DNA from 4 places in the Streptomyces sp. NBC_00569 genome. Region 1 is predicted to be linked to each of the others. Evidence: riboswitches for the same ligand, from Rfam matches in the RefSeq annotation. Region 1 holds a riboswitch; each other region holds the start of a gene.
The links. Region 1 has a riboswitch for cyclic di-AMP ahead of OHO83_RS14480 (M23 family metallopeptidase). Riboswitches for the same ligand answer to the same signal wherever they lie in the genome.
Positions count from the first base shown of each region.

Region 2: it holds a riboswitch for cyclic di-AMP, as region 1 does, so the genes downstream of both, OHO83_RS11100 (M23 family metallopeptidase) here and OHO83_RS14480 (M23 family metallopeptidase) in region 1, are expected to answer to the same signal.
Region 3: it holds a riboswitch for cyclic di-AMP, as region 1 does, so the genes downstream of both, OHO83_RS19845 (C40 family peptidase) here and OHO83_RS14480 (M23 family metallopeptidase) in region 1, are expected to answer to the same signal.
Region 4: it holds a riboswitch for cyclic di-AMP, as region 1 does, so the genes downstream of both, OHO83_RS43880 (transglycosylase SLT domain-containing protein) here and OHO83_RS14480 (M23 family metallopeptidase) in region 1, are expected to answer to the same signal.

Region 1 is NZ_CP107783.1:3,219,957-3,225,758, reverse strand. It holds gene OHO83_RS14485 (M16 family metallopeptidase) at 1-839, shown strand, start outside; cyclic di-AMP (ydaO/yuaA leader) riboswitch at 1,036-1,191, shown strand; gene OHO83_RS14480 (M23 family metallopeptidase) at 1,205-1,993, shown strand; gene OHO83_RS14475 (GntR family transcriptional regulator) at 2,260-2,946, shown strand; gene OHO83_RS14470 (HPr family phosphocarrier protein) at 3,162-3,443, opposite strand; gene OHO83_RS14465 (bifunctional acetate--CoA ligase family protein/GNAT family N-acetyltransferase) at 3,621-5,802, shown strand, end outside.
Region 2 is NZ_CP107783.1:2,429,696-2,435,497, forward strand. It holds gene OHO83_RS11095 (SGNH/GDSL hydrolase family protein) at 1-269, opposite strand, end outside; gene OHO83_RS11100 (M23 family metallopeptidase) at 494-1,288, opposite strand; cyclic di-AMP (ydaO/yuaA leader) riboswitch at 1,293-1,454, opposite strand; gene OHO83_RS11105 (tyrosine-protein phosphatase) at 1,881-2,678, shown strand; gene OHO83_RS11110 (DUF6126 family protein) at 2,710-2,883, opposite strand; gene OHO83_RS11115 (helix-turn-helix domain-containing protein) at 2,880-3,521, opposite strand; gene OHO83_RS11120 (aspartate aminotransferase family protein) at 3,608-4,993, opposite strand; gene dxs (1-deoxy-D-xylulose-5-phosphate synthase) at 4,990-5,802, opposite strand, start outside.
Region 3 is NZ_CP107783.1:4,438,637-4,444,438, forward strand. It holds gene OHO83_RS19835 (M23 family metallopeptidase) at 1-271, shown strand, start outside; gene pcrA (DNA helicase PcrA) at 301-2,811, opposite strand; cyclic di-AMP (ydaO/yuaA leader) riboswitch at 3,080-3,229, shown strand; gene OHO83_RS19845 (C40 family peptidase) at 3,238-4,407, shown strand; gene OHO83_RS19850 (tellurite resistance/C4-dicarboxylate transporter family protein) at 4,510-5,382, shown strand; partial or broken gene OHO83_RS19855 (hypothetical protein) at 5,408-5,759, opposite strand.
Region 4 is NZ_CP107783.1:9,717,340-9,723,141, reverse strand. It holds gene OHO83_RS43885 (flavodoxin family protein) at 1-120, shown strand, start outside; cyclic di-AMP (ydaO/yuaA leader) riboswitch at 1,495-1,687, shown strand; gene OHO83_RS43880 (transglycosylase SLT domain-containing protein) at 1,691-2,431, shown strand; gene OHO83_RS43875 (glycoside hydrolase family 43 protein) at 2,681-4,159, shown strand; gene OHO83_RS43870 (cellulase family glycosylhydrolase) at 4,211-5,802, shown strand, end outside.

The sequences.
Region 1 (5,802 bases):
GCTCCGAAGAGACCGTCGCGGCCATCGACGCGGCGGCCGTACGTGCCTTCTACGACCGGCACGTGCGTCCCGCCACGGCCACCGCGGTCGTCGTGGGCGACCTCGCGGGCGTCGACCTCGACGTCCTGCTCGCGGACTCGCTGGGCGCCTGGACGGGGAACACGGCCGAGCCGCGCCCCGTACCGCCGGTGACGGCCGACGACACCGGCCGGGTCGTCATCGTCGACCGGCCGGGCGCGGTGCAGACGCAGCTCCTGATCGGCCGCGTCGGCGCGGACAGGCACGACCGGGTGTGGCCGGCCCAGGTGCTCGGCACGTACTGCCTGGGCGGCACCCTCACCTCCCGCCTGGACCGTGTCCTGCGCGAGGAGAAGGGATACACCTACGGCGTGCGGGCGTTCGGCCAGGTGCTGCGCTCGGCGCCGGACGGGACGGGCGCAGCGATGCTCGCCATCAGCGGCTCCGTGGACACGCCGAACACGGGTCCGGCGCTCGACGACCTCTGGAAGGTGCTGCGCACGCTCGCCGCCGAGGGTCTCACCGACGCCGAACGGGACGTGGCCGTACAGAACTTGGTCGGAGTCGCCCCGCTCAAGTTCGAGACCGCCGCGGCGGTCGCGGGGACGCTCGCCGATCAGGTCGAGCAGCACCTGCCGGACGACTTCCAGGCGGAGCTGTACCGGCGGCTCGCCGCGACGGGCACCGTGGAGGCCACCGCGGCCGTCGTGAGCGCCTTCCCGATGGACCGTCTGGTGACGGTGCTCGTCGGTGACGCAGCCCAGATCGAGGAGCCCGTCAGGGCGCTCGGCATCGGAGAGGTGACCGTCGTCACGGGCTGACCGTGACCGGTGTGCAACGAGGGGCCCCGGTGGGCGAGATGACCACCGGGGCCCCTGTATGTCCGAATTGAACCAGTGGTTGCCTGTCTGCCCTGTGGCATGCGCTACAAAAGCCCGGTTCCGTTTGTTGATTGAAAGATGCCCCGCTTAGCGTCGGTCCGGCTGTCCGCCAGATGTACGCCGCGCCCGCGGCACCGGACGGTCATCGCCGAGTCCCCCAAGGCGCGAGCCGGGGGAGCCGGGGACCCACCGTCCCTGGGGTGAATCGGACGCCCTTCCCTGAAGGGGGTCCGTAGGAGACCTTCCTGCTCCGAACCCGTCAGCTAACCCGGTAGGCGAGAAGGAAGGAAAGGATCAGCCACTCCATGGCGTTCACCCGTGCCACCGGGAAGCACCGTCGCCCGAGCCGTCTCACGCGCACCACCGCGCAGGTCGCCGGCGTCGCCGCGCTCACCACGACCGGTGTCATCGGAGGCCTCGCCGCCCCCGCCCTCGCCGCTGACGACGCGTCTCTCGAGCAGACCGGCCTGACCAAGGCCATCTCCATCGGCGACTCCCTCGCGGAGCAGATCGACGCGCAGGCCGCCGCCCAGCAGCATGCCGCCGACGTGGCCGCCGCGAAGGAGAAGGCCGAGGCCGCCGCCAAGAAGAAGGCCGAGGAGGACCGGCGCAAGGCCGCCGCCAAGGCCAAGGCCGAGCGCGAGGCCAAGGAGCGCGCAGCCCGTGCGGCCGAGCGCAAGCGCCTGAACGCCTTCGTCATGCCCGTCACCGGCTCGTACGTGTCGACCGCGTACAAGGCCAGCAGCGGCCTGTGGTCCTCCGGCAGCCACACCGGCATCGACTTCCACGCCGCCAGCGGCACTTCGGTCCACGCCGTGGGCGCGGGCACCGTCGTGGAGGCGGGCTGGGGCGGCGCCTACGGCAACAACATCGTCATCAAGATGAACGACGGCACGTACACGCAGTACGGCCACCTGTCGTCCATCGGCGTCTCCGTCGGCCAGACGGTCATCCCGGGGCAGCAGATAGGCCTCTCCGGGGCGACCGGCAACGTCACCGGCCCGCACCTCCACTTCGAGGCGCGCACGAGCCCCGAGTACGGCTCGGACATCGACCCCGTCGCGTACCTGCGCCTGCACGGCATCAACGTCTGACCTTCGCCGCGCAGTCGCGACGACGTCACCGAAAGCCCCGGCTCACCGAGCCGGGGCTTTCGGCGTCACCGGCCACGCTCGTCACCGACGCGGCTCGTTCGCCCCCGGCTGCGCTGTCCAAAAAATATCCATGGATTACGGCCTGCCATCGGAAATTCGCGCCCGCTGGAATAGAGTCGCCGGGCAGGCGCGCTGAACGGATTTCAATCGCGCTGTACGAGCGACTGTCAACCGCGTTTCGCGGGGATTAAGGCGGAGGTCGGTTCATGCGCATTCCGGCGCACTCGGTATGCACGGCGATCCGCGACGACATCGTCTCCGGTGTCCACGAGCGCGGCGGCAGACTCACCGAGGAGGTGCTCGCCCGCCGCTACGGAGTCTCCCGCGTCCCCGTGCGCGAAGCGCTGCGCACTCTGGAGGCCGAGGGCTTCGTCGTCACCCGCAGGCACGCGGGCGCGTGCGTCGCCGAACCCACCACGCAGGAGGCGGCGGACCAGCTGGAGATCCGGATGCTCCTCGAACCGCTCGCCGCGGCCCGCGCCGCGCAGCGCCGCACCGAGGCGCACCTGAAGGTGCTGCGAGGCCTGGTCAGGCTGGGCCAGGAGCGCTCCCGGCGAGGTCAGAGCGAGGATCTGCGCTCGCTGGGCGGATGGTTCCACGAGACGCTGGCGCAGGCGTCCGGCAGCAGGGGGCTGATCACGATGCTCACGCAGCTCCGCCACAAGATCGCGTGGATGTACACCGTCGAGCACCCCGCGCAGCCCGCCGACTCCTGGGCCGAGCACGGGGCGATCGTGGACGCCGTGGCGCGCGGTGACGTGGAGCGCGCGCGGGCGCTCACGGCGCAGCACACGGAGCGCGCGATGGCCGCTCACCATCTGCGCGCCCCTCGTAAGAGTGGTCATGTGAGGACTTCGCAACATCCCGTCAACACGGCGGGGCTTCAGCATTAACAGAGGCGCCGTATACAAAGAGGGCGGCCCATTTTAAGGGCCCTGTTTCTGCTGTCCCGAAATTATGAGAACAGGGTCGCAGAAAGATAAAGGGTCTGCTCGGAAAATCCGAACAGACCCTTTATGTGGCGCGATCTTCTGCGAGCAGCAAACGGCGCCCAAGAATCCAGGAACCCGGTAGGGGGCAACACTGAGCGACCCCGCACCGGCCCGTACTAGACGGTCTCGGGAAGCTCCTCGAGCCCCTCGGAGACCAGCTTGGCCAGGCGGTCGAGCGCGATGTCCGCACCCTCGACGTCGGAGGCCAGGACGATCTCCTCGCCGCCGCCGGCGCCCAGGCCGAGCACCGCGAGCATGGAGGCGGCGTTGACGGGGGTGCCGTCGAGCTTGGAGATCGTCACGGGGACGCCGGCCGCCGTGGCCGCGCGGACGAAGATGGAGGCGGGGCGGGCGTGGAGGCCCTCGGCCCAGCCGACGTTGACGCGGCGCTCAGCCATGTGATGCTGCCCTTCAGGATTCTCACGGTTGTCTAGACCAGTCTCCCACATCGGTGGACGTGCCCGATGTGGGTCCTACGTACCGTCCGCACACGCCCGTCGGCCCTCATAGCGTGCCTTCGGCCCGGTCGCGCCGCGACCCGTACGACTGTCACCGCCGCGCCGTACGCTGGGCCCATGCAGACCCCGTCGGACCGGCACGCATACCCCGCCCACTGGGAAGCAGACGTGGTGCTGCGCGACGGCGGCACCGCGCGCATCAGGCCCATCACCATCGACGACGCCGAGCGGCTCACGAGCTTCTACGAGCAGGTCTCCGACGAGTCGAAGTACTACCGCTTCTTCGCGCCGTACCCGCGCCTGTCCGCCAAGGACGTGCACCGCTTCACCCATCACGACTACGTGGACCGGGTGGGCCTCGCGGCCACCGTGGGCGGCGAGTTCATCGCGACCGTACGCTACGACCGCATCAACGCCCAGGGAATGCCCGCCTCCGCCCCCGCCGACGAGGCCGAGGTCGCCTTCCTCGTGCAGGACGCCCATCAGGGCCGGGGCGTCGCGTCCGCGCTCCTGGAGCACATCGCCGCCGTCGCCCGCGAGCGCGGGATCCGCCGCTTCGCCGCCGAGGTGCTGCCCGCCAACACCAAGATGATCAAGGTGTTCACGGACGCCGGATACACCCAGAAGCGCCACTTCGAGGACGGCGTCGTCCGCCTGGAGTTCGACCTCGAACCCACCGAGGCCTCGCTCGCCGTGCAGCGCGCCCGCGAGCAGCGCGCCGAGGCCCGCTCGGTGCACCGGCTCCTCGCCCCCGGTTCCGTCGCCGTCATCGGCGTGGGCCGCACGCCCGGCGGAGTCGGCCGCAGCGTCCTCGACAATCTCCGCGACGCCGGCTTCACCGGCCGCCTCCACGCAGTGAACAGGGCGTTCCCCGAGGATCTGCACGACCTGGACGGCGTCCCCGCGCACCGCTCCGTGCACGACATCGACGCCGCAGAGCCCGTCGACCTCGCCGTCGTCGCCGTCCCCGCGCGGTACGTCCCCGACGTCGTCGCCGAGTGCGGAGAGCGCGGCGTGCAGGGGATCGTCGTGGTCTCCGCCGGATACGCCGAGTCCGGCAGCGAGGGCCGCGCCCGCCAGCGCGAACTGGTGCACCAGGCCCGCTCGTACGGCATGCGCCTCATCGGGCCGAACGCCTTCGGCGTCATCAACACCTCGCCCGAGGTGCGGCTCAACGCGTCGCTCGCGCCCGAGATGCCGCGCGCCGGCCGCATGGGCCTGTTCGCCCAGTCCGGGGCCATCGGCATCGCGCTGCTCGCCCGCCTCCAGCGGCGCGGTGGCGGCGTCACCGGAGTGACAGGAGTGTCGACGTTCGTCTCCGCCGGCAACCGCGCGGACGTGTCCGGGAACGACGTACTCCAGTACTGGTACGACGACCCGGACACGGACGTCGCCCTGATGTACCTCGAAACCATCGGCAACCCGCGCAAGTTCACCCGCCTCGCCCGCCGCACGGCGGCAGCGAAGCCCCTCGTCGTGGTGCAGGGCGCCCGGCACAGCGGCATCGCGCCCCTCGGCCACGCGGTCCGCGCCACGCGCCTGCCGTACGCCACCGTCTCCGCCCTGCTGCGCCAGGCGGGTGTCATCCGCGTGGACACCATCACCGAACTCGTCGACACCGGCCTGCTGCTGGCCCGCCAGCCCCTCCCGCCGGGCCCCCGCGTGGCGATCCTCGGGAACTCGGAGTCGCTGGGCCTCCTCACGTACGACGTCTGCCTCGCCGAGGGCCTGCGGCCGAAGCCGCCGAAGGACCTGACGACCGCGGCGTCCGCCGAGGACTTCCACGCGGCGCTCACCGAGGCGCTCGCGGACGACAAGTGCGATGCGGTCGTCGTCACGGCGATGCCCGCGGTGGGGGAGTCGACCGCCGAGGACGCGGTGCTCGCCGAGGCCCTCAGTTCGGCCGCGGCCGGCACCACCACCAAGCCCGTCCTGGTCGTGCACGTGGAGCTCGGCGGCCTCGCCGAAGCGCTCTCCGCGGCCACCAGCACCGGCCCCAAGGCGCTCGCCAGGACCTCCGACGCGCCCCCGGCCGGACGCCCGCCCGTGGACGAGCCCGCCCCGACGCCCGCGCTCATCCCCGCCTACCCCGCCGCCGAGCGCGCCGTCCGCGCCCTCTCCGAAGCCGTCAAGTACGCCCAGTGGCGGCGCGACGCGGCGGAGCCCGGCAAGGTCCCCGAGTACGACGGCATCGACGAGACGGGCGCCGCCGAGCTCATCGCCGCGCTCCTCGCGAAGGACGACGACCCGCGCGGCGCCGAGCTCGCCCCCGAGGACGCTCGCGCCCTCCTCGCCCGCT
Region 2 (5,802 bases), 790 kb from region 1:
GCGAAGGTCACCAGGTCCGGGGCGAGTTCGACGGCTCGCGGGAGCTGGTCCTCCACGATCTGGTCGAGGAGCTTGCCGCGCACGGCGAGGTTCGCGTACCGGAAGGAGTGCTCGGGGGTCCGGTCGTCCAGGAGGACGGCGAGACGGTCGGCCCAGCCCACGAAGGCCCCGTCGGGACCGGGGTCCCCGACGCCTTCGGTGAAGCTGTCCCCCACCGCCGCGTAGGACCGAATCGTGCCGCCGCTGAGTGATCTCGATTCGTTTGCCACGACCACACATCTTTCACCCTGCGATGTGACCTACGCGACCGTAGGCAGGGGTTGACGGGTGGTGATATAGCCCACCCGGTCAGTTTCGAGATTTGAGGAATACGACGGGGACACGTGAAGGGGCGGGCCCGGAACCGGACCCGCCCCTTCACGTCACACCTCGCCCTCAGCGAGACACCTTCACGTCACACCGTCAGGGTCGGGGCGACGTCACAGCGTCGAGGTCAGAGCGAGACACCGTGCGCACGGAGGTACGCGGCCGGGTCCACGTCCGAGCCGTAGCTCGGGGTGGTGCGGATCTCGAAGTGCAGGTGCGGGCCCGTGACGTTGCCGGTCGCGCCGGAGAGGCCGAGCTGCTGGCCCACGGTCACGGTCTGCCCGGACGAGACGGAGAGGGACGACATGTGGGCGTACTGCGAGTACTTGCCGTCGGCGTGGTGGATGACGACCTCGTTGCCGTACGCGCCGTCAAGACCGGCCGACACGACGGTGCCCGCGGCTATGGCCTTGATCGGGGTGCCCGTCGGGACCACGAAGTCGACACCGGTGTGGTAGCCGCTGGACCACATACTGCCCGCGGTCTTGTAGGCCGTGCCGATGGAGGCGCTCTGGACGGGCAGCGTGTAGCCGGCGCCGGTGGCGGCCTTGGGCGCGGAAGCCTGCGTGACGGGGGCCGCGGCCTTCTGGCCGATCGTCAGCTTCAGGCCCGGATGGATCAGGGACGGGTTGTCGCCGACGGCCGAGCGGTTGTCGGAGTAGAGCTTCTTCCAGCCGCCGCTGACGTTCTGCGCGGCGGCGATCTTCGAAAGAGTGTCCCCGCCCTTGACGGCGTAGGTCTTGGCAGCGGCGGGAGCGGCCGCGGCCTTCACGACCGAGTGGGCGGCCGCGGGAGTCGCGGCGTGGGCACCGGTGGCACCCAACAGCGGCAGCGCGAGCGCGGCGCCGCCCACGCCGGCGACGACGATCGTGCGGGCGAAGCCCTGGGACTTGGGACGGCGGTGCTTACCCTTCGCGGGCATGGGGGGTTCCTCTCCGTCGCCTGCGAGGTGAGCTGTCGGGTTCGGACTGGAGCTGCCCGGCCGCGCCCGTTTCGGGCACGGCTTCACCCCGAGCCGTTCCGGTGTCCCGGAATCGGCGGTCTACCTGGGTCCCCCGCTCCTGCCGAGCACGGATCGATGTGCGGTTTCCGGGCGGCGGCAGGATGAGGCGGTCCGTCCGGATTGCGCTGAACGTAAGCGAGCGGAGAGCGCGGGGACAAGCCGCGAATTCCCCTGGCCATTCCGGTTCTTGATCCTTGAATGATCCTTTCCGGAAAAGGCCGTCACGCTCCGTCGATTCGCGATCTTTGCAAGTGCGATACCTGCTGGAAATTCATTCGGGCCCGTCGCCACACACGGTCACCGCTATGACCCTGCTCACCTATCGGCCACCATATGGCCTCATTTCGGGGTTAGTTATCTCGTAACGCCCTATTGCCTACTTACCTGCTTATTTCGGGCATTCAGCACGCAATCGCCGGCCTCTTCTCACATGGTTGCCCCCGGCAGCCATGTCGTATCGTCGAAGGCGCCCGCAGGCGAGCAGCGCCGCGGTCGACCGGGAGGAGCCCCCGTGACGCAGCAGGTCCCGTCCACCGAGCCCGAGTTGGCCGGAGTGCGCAACTTCCGCGATGTCGGTGGTCTCCCGACCGTGGACGGCCGACGGGTCAAGCAGGGCGTGCTGTTCCGCAGTGGTCACCTCGCGCACGCCACGGATGAGGACGCCGCGTTCCTCTCCTCGCTCGGGCTGCACACGATCTTCGACTTCCGCAACGCCGCCGACCAGCGCCTCGAAGGCCCCGACGTCACGCTGCCCGGCGTGCGGAACGTGAATCTGCCGCTGACCGACCCGGCGGACGGCGCCGAGTTCTGGCAGATGGTCCGCGACGGCAACCTCGACGACCTGCGCGCCGCCCTCGCCGAGGGCCAGGCCGCGAACCGCATGATCACGTCGTACCGGGCGATCATCACCGAGCGCACCGCCGAACACAGCCAGGTCCTGCACTCCCTCGCCGAGGACAGCGTTCCGGCACTCATGCACTGCGCGGCCGGCAAGGACCGCGCGGGTCTGTCGATAGCGGTCACGCTCCTGGCCGTGGGTGTGGAGCGCGACGCCATCGAGGCCGACTACCTGGAGTCGAACGCGACGCACCGCCGCTACAAGGTCCACCGCAGCAGCGCCTCGAAGGACGCGATGTCCCCCGAGGTCATGGAGCTGCTGAGCCCCCTGTTCGACGCCCGCGCCACGTATCTGGCGGCCGCCTTCGAGCAGGTCGAGCAGACCTGGGGTTCCACCGACCGCTACCTGGAGGAAGGCCTCAAGCTGACCTCCGCCGGGCGCGAGCGGCTGCGCGAGCGCCTCCTCGACTGAGTCGACCGACGCTCACCGGCCGCTGGGGGCGTCACCCGCGCGACGCCCCCAGCGTGAACAGCAGATAGATGAAGCCCGCGACGAGGTGCCCGGCGAAGACGTAGACGAGCAGGCGCACCCAGATGCCGCGCGGGAGCTTGTCCTCTATGTCACGCCGTGCGGGCCGGCGCTGCGGCTCGGTCATGTCGTCCGGTTCTGCGTTCATCGAAGGCCTCCCTGGGGCTGGTCGCCGCCGCCCGTCGCCGGGCCGAGACACAGCGCGGCGGACGGGCTCTGCAGCAGGGTGTGTACGAAGAGGAGCTCGGCGCCGTCGCGGTCGGCGGCGGCGATCCGGTGCGGGGTGAGCGAGTCGAAGTGCGCGCTGTCCCCCGGCGCGAGCGCGTACGCGGTGTCCCCGAGGCGCAGCCGCAGCCGCCCTTCGAGGACGTACAGCCACTCCTCACCGGGGTGGACGCGCACGATGTCGCCCTGGGCGCCGAACGGCACATGCACGCGCAAGGCCTGCATGCCGCGCCCTGGGGCGCCCACCTGCCGGTAGATCCAGCCGCCCGCCTCGGTGGGCTCCATGGCGCCGGAGCGCACGACGGCGTCCCTGTCGGCGGGCGTCTCCCCCAGGAGCTCGGAGACCGTCGTACCGTAGGTGCGGGCGAGGGCGAGCAGCATCGGGAGCGAGGGCTGACGGCGGCCCGTCTCCAGACGCGAGAGGTGCGCGGGCGAGAGCCCGGCGGCGCGGGCCGCGGCCTCCAGGGTCAGGGCGGCGCGGCGCCGGAGTTCACGCAGCTGCGGGGCGACGGCGGGCAGCTCCGTGGGTTCCGGAGCCGGCTCCGGAGGGGCAGGGCTCATACCGTTGATTGAGCCAGAGCCGTGCCTCTGGGGCAAATTTATTGCCCCAGAGGCAAACGGCTTTGAGGAGCGCCCCTACGAAGCGGTCAGCGGTTGGCGACCGCCTGCTTCACCAGCGTCTTGCCGAAGTCCCACATCAGCCCGCCACCCGAGTGCGCGTCGTCCATGACGGCGGTGAACGCCTCGACGAAGCGGTCCACCTCACGCTCCCCGATGATCAGCGGCGGGATCAGCTTGATGACCTCCAGGTGGTCGCCGGAGACCTGCGTGAGGATCCGGTGCTTCTGGAGCAGCGGCACGACGACCATCTGCGCGAAGAGACCCTTGCGCGCGGCCTGGAGCATCGTCCAGCGGCTGCGCAGCTTCAGCGACTTCGGCCGCCCGAACTCGATGCCGATCATCAGGCCGCGGCCGCGTACGTCGCTCAGCAGCTCGTAGCGGTCGACGAGCGCGGTGAGCCGGGCTTTGAGGAGCTCACCGGTGGCCCTGGCGTTCGCGACGACCTCCTCGTTCTCCATCACGGAGAGCACGGCGAGCCCTGCGGCCATGGCCTGCGCGTTCGAGCCGAAGCTGGCCGAGTGCACGAGGACGCGGTCCATGGACGAGTAGACCTTTTTGAAGATCCAGTCCTTGCCGAGGGTCGCGCCGACGGGCACGTAGCCGCCGGAGAGCGCCTTCGCCACGCATACGAGGTCGGGTGCGACGCCGTCCTCGTGCTGGTAGGCGTAGAAGTCGCCCGTCCTGCCGAGGCCCGTCTGCACCTCGTCCGCGATGAGCAGAGCCTTGTGCTGGTGGAGCAGCTCCTGGGCGGCGCGCAGATAGCCGGGCGGCGTCCCGTGGACGCCCTTGCCCTGGATCGGTTCGACGATCAGCCCGGCCACGTCGCCCTTGGCGAGCTCCACGCGCAGGGCGTCGAGGTCACCGAGCGGCACCGCCGTGTCCGGCAGGAGCGGCGCGAAGCCGTCCCGGAATCCGGACTCGCCGTTCACGGACAGGGACCCGGTGGTCAGCCCGTGGAAGGCGTGACCGCAGTACAGGACCCTGGACCTGCCCGTGGCGTACCGGGCGAACTTCAGTGCCGTCTCGACGGCCTCCGTGCCGCTGTTGCCGAAGAAGACCCGGTCCAGGTGCGGGCTGTGCGCGAGGAGCCGTTCGGCGAGGAGGCCCGGCAGCGGCTGGCAGTCGAAGCGGGTGAGGTCGGCGAGCGAGGCGTCGAGGACGTCGTGGAGCGCCTTGCGGACGACGGGGTGGTGCCGGCCGAGGCCCATCACGCCGAACCCGGCGAGCATGTCCAGGTAGTCGTTGCCGTCCTCGTCCCAGAAGTAGGCGCCTTCCGCCCGCTCGTAGACCTTGTCGAAGCCGATGGTGTGCAGCATGCGCGGGAGCTGGTGGTTGAGGTACTTGGCGTGCAGCTCGTAGCGCTCGGCGCCGCGGTCGGCCAGGAGTCTTGCGAGATCGAACTCCTTGCTCATACGTCGTCGCTCTCCTTGCCGGCCACCAGGGCCGCGGTCTCGGCCCTCAGGGCCATGCTCGTGCCGATCCGCCCGGCGATCTCGACGGGCGTGAGCCCGATGTCGGCGAGCACCTCGCCGCGCTTGGCGTGCGCGAGGAACTGGTCGGGGATCCCGAACCGCCGTACGGGTACGTCGACTTCGGCCTCGCCGAGCGCGAGCGCCACGGCGGAGCCGACGCCGGCCGCCTTGCTGTTGTCCTCGACGACGGCGACGAGCCGGTGCCGTGCGGCGAGCGGCGCGAGGTCCGGGTCGACGGGTTTGACCCATCGCGGGTCCACGACCGTGCAGTGGATGCCGCGCGCCTCCAGGAGTTCCGCGACCTGGAGGCACACCGGCGCCATCACGCCGACGGAGACCAGAAGGACGTCCGGGGCGTCGGCCCGGTGCAGTACGTCGAGGCCGCCGATCCGCTCGACCGCCGGGATCTCGGGGCCCACCGACTCCTTCGGGAAGCGGATCAGCGTCGGGGCGTCGTCCACGGTGACCGCTTCGCGCAGCTGCGCCCGCAGCTGCTCGGCGTCGCGGGGCGCGGCGATGCGCAGTCCGGGGACGACCTGGAGGACGGACATGTCCCACATGCCGTTGTGCGAGGCACCGTCGACGCCGGTCACGCCGGCCCGGTCGAGGACGAAGGTGACACCGCAGTTGTGCAGCGCGACATCCATGAGGAGCTGGTCGAAGGCGCGGTTGAGGAAGGTGGCGTAGACGGCGACGACCGGGTGGAGGCCGCCGGTCGCGAGCCCGGCCGCCGAGACCGCCGCGTGCTG
Region 3 (5,802 bases), 1.2 Mb from region 1:
CGCGACCGACGGCACCGTCCGTACGCAGTGGAACAGCGCGTACGGGAACATGACGATCCTGACGGCGAAGGACGGCACGGAGACCTGGTACTGCCACCTCTCCAGCCACACCGTGATGAGCGGACCGGTCAAGGCCGGTGACGTCATCGCGCACTCCGGGAACTCCGGCAACTCCACCGGTCCGCACCTGCACTTCGAGGTGCGTCCCGGCGGCGGCTCGGCCGTCGACCCGCTCCCGTGGCTCCGCAGCCACGGGCTCGACCCGACGTAGGGCCGAGCCTCTCCCGGCAGCGGCCTTCCCTACAGCTTCTCCACCGGCGCGTACCGCAGCAGCAGGCGCTTCGGCTTGGGCTCGCCGAAGTCGACCGTGGCCTCCGCGTTCGCCCCCGTGCCCTTGACGCCGACGACCGTGCCGAGGCCGAACTGGTCGTGCGTCACCCGGTCTCCCACCGAGAGCGCGACGACGGGCTTCTCCGTCGCCCGGCGCGTGGCGAACGCCGGTGTCGAGCGCGAGCGCGACGACGAGAGGGACGCGGCGATGCCGCTCGTCGGCCCCGCCGACTTGACGGGCGCCATGGCACCCGTCCGCTTCCACTCCAGATGCGCATCCGGGATCTCCTCCAGGAAGCGCGACGGCGGGTTGTACGAGGGCTGGCCCCAGGCGCTGCGCAGCGTGGAGCGCGTCAGATACAGGCGCTCACGCGCGCGCGTGATGCCGACGTAGGCGAGCCGGCGCTCCTCCTCCAGCTCCTTGACCTGGCCGAGGGAGCGCATGTGCGGGAAGACGCCGTCCTCCATGCCGGTCAGGAAGACGACCGGGAACTCAAGACCCTTGGCGGTGTGCAGCGTCATCAGCGTGATGACACCGGAGCCGTCGTCCTCCTCGTCCGGGATCTGGTCGGAGTCGGCGACGAGCGCGACCCGCTCCAGGAACTCGGAGAGCGTACCGACGCTCGCCTCGCCCTCACCCTCGGCCGCGCCGTCCGCCGTCGCGCTCTCCTGCTCGAACTCCAGGGCCACGGCCGCGAGTTCCTGAAGGTTCTCGATGCGGGTCTCGTCCTGCGGGTCCGTCGACGACTGCAACTCGGCGAGATAGCCGGTCCGTTCGAGCACGGCCTCCAGGACCGTGGCCGGGCCCGCGCCCGACTCGACGATCGTGCGGAGGTCCTCCATCAGCGTGTTGAACCGCTTCACCGCGTTCGTCGAGCGGGCCGCCATTCCGTACGCCTCGTCGACGCGGCGCAGCGCCTGCGGGAAGGAGATCTTCTCCCGCTGGGAGAGCGCGTCGATCATCGCTTCGGCGCGGTCGCCGATGCCGCGTTTCGGCACATTGAGAATGCGGCGCAGGGGGACGGAGTCCTCGGGGTTGGCGAGCACCCGCAGATAGGCCAGGACGTCCCTGACCTCCTTGCGCTCGTAGAAGCGGACTCCGCCGACGACCTTGTAGGGCAGGCCGACGCGGATGAAGATCTCTTCGAAGACACGGGACTGCGCGTTCGTCCGGTAGAAGACGGCGACGTCGCCGGCCTTCGCGTCGCGCGCGTCCGTGAGCCGGTCGATCTCGTCGGCGACGAACTGCGCCTCGTCGTGCTCGGTGTCCGCGACGTAGCCGGTGATCTGCGCGCCCGCGCCCGCGTTCGTCCACAGATTCTTGGGGCGGCGGGATTCGTTGCGCTCGATGACCGCGTTGGCGGCGGAGAGGATGGTCTGCGTCGAGCGGTAGTTCTGCTCGAGCAGGATCGTCGTTGCGTCGGCGTAGTCCTCCTCGAACTGGAGGATGTTGCGGATGGTGGCTCCGCGGAACGCGTAGATCGACTGGTCGGCGTCACCCACGACGCACAGCTCGGCCGGCGGGAGGTCGCCCTCACGCGGCGGCTCGTCCTCCGCCCGGCCGCCGCCGGCCGTCCCCACCAGCTCCCTGACCAGCGCGTACTGCGCGTGGTTCGTGTCCTGGTACTCGTCGACCAGGACGTGGCGGAAGCGGCGGTGGTAGTGCTCGGCGACGTCCGGGAAGGCACGCAGGAGGTTCACCGTCGTCATGATCAGGTCGTCGAAGTCCAGCGCGTTCGCCTCGCGGAGGCGGGACTGGTACATCGCGTAGGCCTGGGCGAGGGTCTTCTCGAAGCCGTCGGCGGCCTGAGCCGCGAAGTCCTCCTCGTCGATCAGCTCGTTCTTCAGGTTCGAGATCTTGGCGCTGAAGGACTTCGGGGGGAACTTCTTCGGGTCCAGGTCGAGGTCGCGGCAGACCAGGGCCATGAGGCGCTTGGAATCGGCCGCGTCGTAGATCGAGAACGACGACGTGAAGCCGAGCTTCTTCGACTCGCGGCGCAGGATACGGACGCAGGCGCTGTGGAACGTCGACACCCACATCGCGTTCGCCCGCGGGCCGACGAGGGACTCGACGCGCTCCTTCATCTCGCCCGCGGCCTTGTTCGTGAACGTGATCGCGAGGATCTGGCCGGGGTGCACGCCGCGCTCGCCGAGGAGATACGCGATGCGGTGCGTGAGCACACGGGTCTTGCCGGAGCCCGCGCCCGCCACGATGAGCAGCGGGGAGCCGCCGTGGACGACGGCCGCCTTCTGGTTCTCGTTCAGCCCGTCGAGGAGCGCCGCCGGGTCGAGCGCCGGGCGCGGGGCGCCGTCCCGGTAGTACGCGTCCCTGGCCGGGGGCACGTCGAACTTCCCGTCGAACAGGTCGTCCGGAACGTGCTCCGGAGCCGTGTCGTCCTCGGGCGGCGGCGGGGCATGCTCCTCACTGGCCTTCGAAGCCGTGAGGTCCGCCAGGAAGCTGTCGTCAAAGAGGCTGCTCATCGCTCTACGAGTCTAGGCCGCCCCACTGACACCCACGGCCGCCCCGGAAACTTCCCCCCGACTTCGTGAACCCGGCCACCTCTCGTAGTGCGGGAATCACCTTCCGTGAGGGTTACCGGGGGTCACGAACAAGATTGACGAAGGTCACGAAAATGTATCGGGCATATCGAACATCAACCTTCACAGCAGCCACACGAGTTGGTTAGCGTGCTCCGCGGGCCACCCGTCCCCCCGCCGGCAACCGCGCCGCGAACGGGTCGCCCCCGCTGAGTTCAGTACGCCGAGAGGCATGGAACCGGGGACCCACGACCTTTGGGGTGAATCAGCCGACGACCCGTCAGGGTGCGGCCGTAGGGCAGCCTTCCGAATCTCCGCCCGAACCCGACAGCTAACCCGGTAGGCGGTCATGGGAAGGAGACGCGCCCCTTGGCGTCGCACCGCAAGCCGCGCAGCAGGACAGCCGGTCCCCGCACGGCCCCCGTCGTCGGAATCACCACGGCGGCCCTCACGTCCATAGCCCTGCTCTCGCAGAGCGCGACCGCCGCCCCCTCCGCGCCTCCGAAGCCGAGCCTGGAAGAGGTCCAGAAGAAGGTCGACACCCTCTACCACCAGGCGGGCGTCGCCACGGAGAAGTACAACGCGGCCAAGGAGCGCACCACCAAGCAGCAGAAGCGCGTCGGCGACCTGCTCGACGACGTCGCGCAGCGGACCGAGAAGCTCAACAAGGCCCGCCAGGAGCTCGGCACCTTCGCCGCCGCCCAGTACCGCACGGGCGCCGTCTCGGACACCGCGACGCTGCTCCTCGCCGACGACGCGCAGGACTACTTCGACCAGGACCAGCTGATGAGCCGGCTCACGAGCCGCCAGAAACAGGCCGTCGACGACTACCAGACCGAGCAGGCCGCCACCACGAAGAAGCGCACCGAGGCGGCCAAGAGCCTGGAGACGCTGACCACTTCGCAGGCCACGCTCAGGAGCACGAAGAGGGACGTCCAGCAGAAGCTCGGCGACGCCCGCGAACTCCTGTCGAAGCTGACCGCCGAGGAGAAGGCGCGCCTCGCGGCGATCGAGAAGAAGAAGCAGGAGGCCGCCAGGAAGAAGGCGGAGGAGCTGGCGCGCCAGCAGGCCGAGGCGGAGGCCAAGCGCAAGGCGGCCGAGGAGGCACAACAGAAGGAGAACCCGGGCACGGGCAGCGGTTCCGGCACGGGTACGGGTACGGGCTCCGGCAGCACCGGCAGCGGCTATGCCGCCAAGGCCGCGAAGGTCATCGCCTTCGCCGAGTCCCAGATGGGCAAGCCGTACGTGTGGGGCGCCACGGGCCCGGACTCGTACGACTGCTCGGGCCTCACGCAGGCCGCGTGGAAGGCGGCCGGCATCTCGCTGCCGCGCACGACCTGGGACCAGGTCAAGGTCGGAACGACCGTCACCACTGCCAACGCACAGCCCGGTGACCTGGTCTTCTTCTACGACGACATCAGCCACGTCGGCATCTACATCGGCGACGGCAAGATGATCCACGCCCCGAAGCCGGGCGCGAACGTCCGCGTCGAGTCGATCTACTACATGCCGATCCACAGCGTGGTGCGCCCGGCCTGACCGCCTTCGTGGGGTTACGTTCGGGCGGTGCGCGGCCCGAACGCAACCCCAGGTCCCGGACCCACGTGGTCCCAGCTCCCGCCGGCCGCCGGTGCCGCCGTCATGGCCACCGGCATCATCTCGGTCGGCCTGAACCTGACCGGTCACTCGGTGCTGTCCGGCATCTTCCTGGCGCTCGCAGCCGCCCTCTGGATCGTCCTCGCGGCGGACTTCGCGAGCCGGCTGGTGCGGGAGCACGACCGCTGGCGGTCCGAGGCCGACACCCCGCCCGCGCTCACCGCGGTGGCGGCGACGACCGTCCTCGGCACCCGGATCTCCATGTTCGGCTGGCAGACCCTGGCCGAGGCGCTCCTCGCCCTGGCCGCGCTCGTCTGGCCGGTGCTCCTGGTCAACGTCGTACGGCACTGGAAGCCGCGGATGCCGGGGGGCGTGTTCCTCGGCTGTGTCGCGACACAGGGCCTCGTCGTCCTGGCGGCGACGCTCGCGTCCGCGGTCGGCGCGCACTGGCTCGCGTACACCGGGATGGTGCTCTTCTGGGGCGGGGTCGTCCTGTACTGCCTCGCGCTGCTCCACTTCGACCTGCGCGAGGTGGCCCACGGCGCCGGGGACCAGTGGGTCGCGGGTGGCGCACTCGCCATCTCCGCCCTCGCCGCGTCGAAGCTCGTCGCGACGGGCCTGTGGAACGAGGACGACACGGACGTCCTGCGCACCATGAGCTTTCTGCTGTTCGCGCTCGATGCGGCCTGGTACGTCGTGCTGGCGCTGGCGGAGGTGCGGTGGCCCCGGCCGCGCTACGACGTGCGGCGCTGGTCGACGGTCTTCCCGCTGGGAATGACAGCGGCGGCGGCACTGTCCGTGGGCGCCGCCGCCGATGTGCCCTGGCTGAGAGGGCCGGGGCAGGTACTGGTGTGGATCGCGGTGGCCGTGTGGCTCGCCACCCTGATCGGGACGTTCAGGTCCCGGACACTCGCCTGACCCGGATCCCGGGGGCCGTGAGGGCTCAGGTCCAGAGCACCGCGATGAAGATGTTCGCGGTGGTCAGGAGGCCGACGAGACCGAACAGGCCCTTGTCCACCTTCTCGTCGTCGCTTCACGTACACGAGGCCGAGGATCACGATCAGCAGCGCGAGCTTCACGCCGATCTTGATGTTGTCGACGGTGTTGCCGTCCGCCTGGTTCAGGCCCACCAGGACGACACCCGTGACCAGCATGGTCAGCGCACCGTGCAGCATCGCCGGGACGAACCGGGCCGTTCCCTTGCCCATCGCCTTCATCTGGGTGAGGAACCCACCGAGGAGCGAGGCGATGCCGATGATGTGCAGGCCGACGAAGAGGTGGATGAGTACGTCCATGACCGGCGAGCCTAGCCGGGGCCTCACTGCCGCCATGAACCGG
Region 4 (5,802 bases), 6.5 Mb from region 1:
AACCTGCTGCACCTGGCCCGGGCGTTGAAGGATCTCGGTGGCATCCCCGCCTACGGCAACCAGCGCACCGCCTGGGACGCCGGCTGCCGCCACGACTACGAGAACCCGGAGCACCGGTAGCGGCGCCCGCAGAGAAACGGAGCATCCCGCCCCGGCGTCGGTCGGATGCCGCGCACGCCGCGAGGGCACGCGTACCCCCGGCAGCAGCCGCGTCCCGTCAGCCCGCCGCACAACCGGACCTGAGGAAGGGCCGTCACGCGGCTCAGCACACCCCGGCGCCTCCTGCCCGAAGACAGGAACGCGCCACGACCACAAGTCCGTTCGCACTTGCGCACAGCACACCTTCACTCGGATGAAGTGTTCACATATCCCGAGCGACTGGCGAATCAAAGGCAAGCAAAAGCGTGCACCGGACCATTCTCGGCTGCACGATCTCGGCCTTGCCGAAAAGAGCACCCGCATCTTCGGCAGACGGCCGAACCCTCACGAACTCGCGGATCATTTCGGAACAGCCTTTAGTGGCGCTCCCAGCCGAGTTTCTCCTCCGTCCGAACGGTGCCGCAACTCCGACGTTGCCGGTACGTTCCACGCACCGGGGTAACTGCCTCTGTTCCTGGGCTTCTTGGCGGCGGGTCTTCGGTTCGAGTCCGACCCGGTGCAGGCGCGTGCCGAGTTCCCGTCCCCGGCCAAATCGACCACTGAGGCCCGGGATTGACCAGGTCCCACGCGAAGGGGCGCCTCCCCGGAAGTCCGTAGTCGGCAGAGGACTTCAGCAGCTTCCTCCCGGTCCGAGCCGAGACCTTCACCGGCATATCGGTGACGATCGGCAACTGACCCAACTGACTTCCCATCACCTGCAGACCCTTTCCTCAGCTCACGCACATCCTGAGCCGGCAAAGATCTCCAGGTGCCGCATAAGAGCCTTCACTGCTGAGCCCGGGGTATTCCGCGAGATCAGCAGGTCTACGCGACGTGTACTCGCATGACGGAGCCCGTCGCCCTCGCTTCAGTCGATCTTTCTGCCGAACCGCACACGGCGACGTTCAGGCACCACCCCGACCGACACCTGCCCATGAGCCCTGCAGGGGGCATTCCTCGGCCCGCACCCCCCGACCGATATTCACCGTAATTCACCACATAAGGTACCAAAAGCGACACGACAGTATGTCCGTCTTGCCTTAGAATTTGCCATTTCACGCCATTAGCCGCGTACAAAACGCTCTGTCCATATCGGAGGCATTCACGCGAAATATCGCACTCTGATATGCAATCTAATGGCATCCCGACCCGTATCCCCTTCAGTGAGTCCTGTCACAGGGACGGGCGCCGGCTCCGAGCTCCGCTGAGCCCACTTCCCTTCCGCACAAAGAAGGTTGGGCTTTTCGATCAAACAGAGCGGCGGGCTCCCGTGGCCAGAGAAAGGGCTCTCACATTCCCCTGTGGGAATTCTGGTCTTGTTCCGCCCGCTCCTTCTCGCCTAATGTCACCGTCAATCCGGATGGAACGCCGAATCCTGCCGCTGTCCGGAACCCCACCCACTCGGTTACGCACGGCAGGAGCGGGGGACCCAGTTAAGCCGCCGATCCGGTTTCCGGAACGGCTCGGGGTGAAGTCGCATTCGCAGTGCGTCCGGACATCTCCCGTCCGAACCCGACAGCTCACCTCGTAGGCGACGGAGAGGAAACAGAACATGCCCGCAAAGGGAAAGCACCGCCGCATCAAGTCCATCTCGCTCACCCGGGGAATCGCCGTCGCAGGCACGGGCGCGGCTGTGCTCGTTCTCCCGGTGCTCGGCGCGACCAGCGCCGGTGCGGCCCAGGGCGTCCCGGCTGCAAAGAGCGCCGCGGCCCCCACGACGTACGTCGTCGCCCAGGGCGACTCCCTCGCCAAGATCGCCCGTGAGCACTCTCTGAGCGGCGGCTGGAAGAAGCTGTACCAGGACAACCGAGCCACCGTCGGTGACAACCCGGGGCTGATCCACCCCGGCATCAAGCTCACGCTCGGCACGAAGAGCCCGGCCGAGCCCGCGGCCACCAGGGCGTCCGCCGAGCGGGCCGACCGCTCCGAGCAGCGGACCGCGCTCACCGCCACCCCTGCGAAGAAGACCTACACCAACAACCTCGACGGCTGGATCAAGGAGTCGCTCGACATCATGGCCAAGCACGGGATTCCCGGCTCGTACGAGGGCATCCACCGCAACATCATGCGCGAGTCCTCCGGCAACCCGCTGGCCATCAACAACTGGGACTCCAACGCTGTCGCAGGTACCCCGTCCAAGGGGCTCCTGCAGGTCATCGACCCCACGTTCAAGGCCTACCACGTGGCCGGTACCTCGATGAACAGCTACGACCCCGTCGCCAACATCACCGCCGCCTGCAACTACGCGGCCGCCAAGTACGGCTCGATCGACAACGTGAACGGCGCGTACTGACAGCCGGTTTCACCATCAGGCTCGCAGTCGTCGCGGGCGGACCGGGCTCGTCCTGTGCCTGCCGTACGAGCAGGAACTCCCCAACGACTGCCTGTTGAAGCGCATCGATGATGCCGTGGCCCTGAAGTCCCGTAAGCACGAAGGGACTTCAGGGCCTTCTTCTGTCCTGTTCAACCCCTTGCACGCCATCACCGCCGTGCATATCCTCCCCGCGAATCGAAGCGCTTCGACATCACGGAGAGACACAGCATGGCAGACTCACACCCGGTCATCCCCGGGTTCCACCCGGACCCCAGCGTCTGCCGCGTCGGCGACGACTACTACCTCGCGTGCTCGAGCTTCGAGTACGTCCCCGGGGTGCCGCTCTTCCACAGTCGCGACCTGGTGCACTGGCGGCAGATCGGCAACGTCCTCGACCGGCCCGCACAGCTGCGGCTGCCCTGGGACACACCCTCCTCCGCCGGGATCTACGCGCCGACGCTGCGCCATCACGACGGTCGCTTCTGGCTGATCGTGACCAATGTGAGCTCGGGCGGCGGCAATCTGCTCGTCTCCGCGACCGACCCGGCGGGCCCCTGGTCGGACCCGGTCCCGCTGCCCGGTGTCCCCGGCATCGACCCGGATCTCGCCTGGGACGAGGACGGCGCGTGCTGGGTCACGGTCGCCGGGATCTCCCAGGTCCGCATCGATCCGTACACCGGTGAGACGATCGGCGAGCCGCGCCCGCTGTGGTCCGGCACACCGGGCGCCAAAGCCCCGGAGGCGCCGCACCTGCACCACGTGGGCGACCACTGGTACCTGCTGATCGCCGAGGGCGGCACCGAGCGTGGTCATGCCGTCTCCGTGGCCCGGGGCCCCGCGCCCACCGGCCCCTTCGAACCTTGTCCGGCCAATCCGGTCCTGACCCACCGCAGCACCGACGACCCCGTACAGAACACCGGCCACGCCGACCTGGTGCAGGCGCCCGACGGCACGTGGTGGATGGTGTTCCTCGGGGTGCGGCCGCGCGGCGGCACCCCCGGCTGGCACGTACTCGGCCGCGAGACCTTCCTCGCGCCCGTCACCTGGGAGGACGGCTGGCCGGTCGTCGGCCCGCCCGTGACGGCCGGGCCCGCGCCCGCCTCCGCCGAAGCCTTCACGGACGACTTCGACGACGCCGATCTGCAACCCTCCTGGATCTCGCTCCGCCACCGCTCACCACAGCACTGCACCACGAAGGAACGACCCGGCCGGCTGACGCTCCACGCCCTCGGGGCCGGGCCCGACGCCGCCGACGTCACCTTCGTCGGCCACCGGCAGCAGCACCTCTCCTGCCGCGTCCGCGCCCACCTCGACCCGGCGGACGGCACCGGCGGCCTAGCGGTCCGGCTCGACGAGCGGCACCACTACGAGATCGAGGCCGACGCCGCCGAAGTACGGGTGATCGCCCGCGTCGGACCGTTGCGCACCGTGGTGGCCTCCGCACCCCGCGCGACAGTCGGCGGGCCGCTCGTGCTGGGCGTCGACGTGACGCCCACTGACACCCCGCACGACGCGCGCACCGGCCCGGACACGGTCGCGTTCGGCGTCGAGGATCCGCACGGCACGTTCACCACGCTCGCGGCCCTCGACGGCCGCTATCTGTCGACCGAGGTGGCAGGCGGATTCACCGGCCGCGTCATCGGCCTGTACGCCGCGGACGGCACCGCCCACTTCGACTGGTTCCGCTACGAGCCGCTCACCGTCTGAACCCGGCTGCTGACCGGGACCACCGAACCCAGCCGCTGAAAGGGACCCCGTATGAGACAAGCACGGAGCCGCAGACGCCGCGTCGGACGGTTGGCGGGCCTCTTCCTGGCCCTGCTCACCACCGTCAGCACCTCCCGGACAGGGGCTGTGGCCGCTGCCCGCCCGGCTCCGGCCGCGGCCGCCTCCGCCATGGACACCGTCGCCGCCATGCAGCCCAGCTGGAACCTGGGCAACACCCTCGACGCCGTCCCCGATGAGACGTCCTGGGGCAACCCGCCGGTCACCAAGGCGCTCTTCGACACCGTCAGGAGCCAGGGTTTCCGCAGCGTGCGCATCCCCGTCACCTGGGGCAACCACCAGTCGGACCAGGCGCCTTACACGATCGACGCCGCGTTCCTGAGCCGGGTTCGGCAGGTGGTCGACTGGGCCCAGGCGGACGGTCTGCGCGTCGTGCTGAACATGCACCACGACTCCTGGCAGTGGATCAACAAGATGTCCACCGACCACGACCAGGTGCTCGCCCGCTACGACGCGACCTGGCAGCAGATCGCCACTGCGTTCAAGGACGAACCGCGCACTCTGCTCTTCGAGAGCATCAACGAACCGGCCTTCGACAACGCCGACGACGCCCGGAAGACGGCGCTGGTCGACGAGCTCAACACCTCGTTCCACAGCATCGTGCGCGCGTCGGGCGGCGCGAACGCGCAGCGCCTCCTCGTCCTGCCCACCGTCGGCGCCACTCCGGACCAGACCCTCATGGACGACCTGGCAGCCACCATCGACGGGCTCGACGACCCCAACCTGGTCGCGACCGTGCACTACTACAGCTTCTGGCCGTTCAGCGTGAACATCGCCGGCTACACCCGCTTCGACGCCACCGTCCAGCAGGACATGACCGACGCCTTCGCGCGGATGCACGACACGTTCGTCGCCAAGGGCATTCCGGTGTACCTGGGCGAGTACGGGCTCCTGAGCTACCCGGACTACACGCATCAGGACTATGTCGAGCGCGGCGAGGCCCTGAAGTACTTCGAGGCGCTCGGTCACACAGCCCGCGTCAACGGCGTCACCACCGCGCTGTGGGACCCGTTCTCGCTGCTGAACCGTGAGACGCTGCGCTGGCGCGACCCCGCCCTCTTCGCTCTCGTCAAGTCGAGCTGGACGACGCGCTCGGGTACCGCTTCGTCCGGCAAGGTGTACGTCCGCAAGGCCGACCCGGTCACGGACCAGTCGCTCACCCTCAACCTCAACGGCACATCGTTCAGGGGGCTTTGGCTGGGCGGCAAGAAGCTCGCCCAAGGCGTCGACTACACCGTGTCCCGTGACCGGCTCACGCTGACGGCGGCCGCTCTGAAGCGGCTGACGGGGGACCGCGCGTACGGGGTGAACGCCACGCTTCAGGCCCGGTTCTCGTCCGGGGTGCCGTGGCGGATCGACGTGACGACGTATGACCCGCCGCTGCTCGCGGACACGACGGGGACGACCTCCTCCTTCGCGGCCCCCGCCCGGTTCCGGGGCGACTCCCTCGCGACCATGGAGGCCAGATACGCCGACGGCGCCAACGCGGGTCCGGCCGACTGGACGTCGTACCAGCAGTTCGGCACCGCGTTCGCCCCGGACTACGACGGCGGCACGCTCAGGCT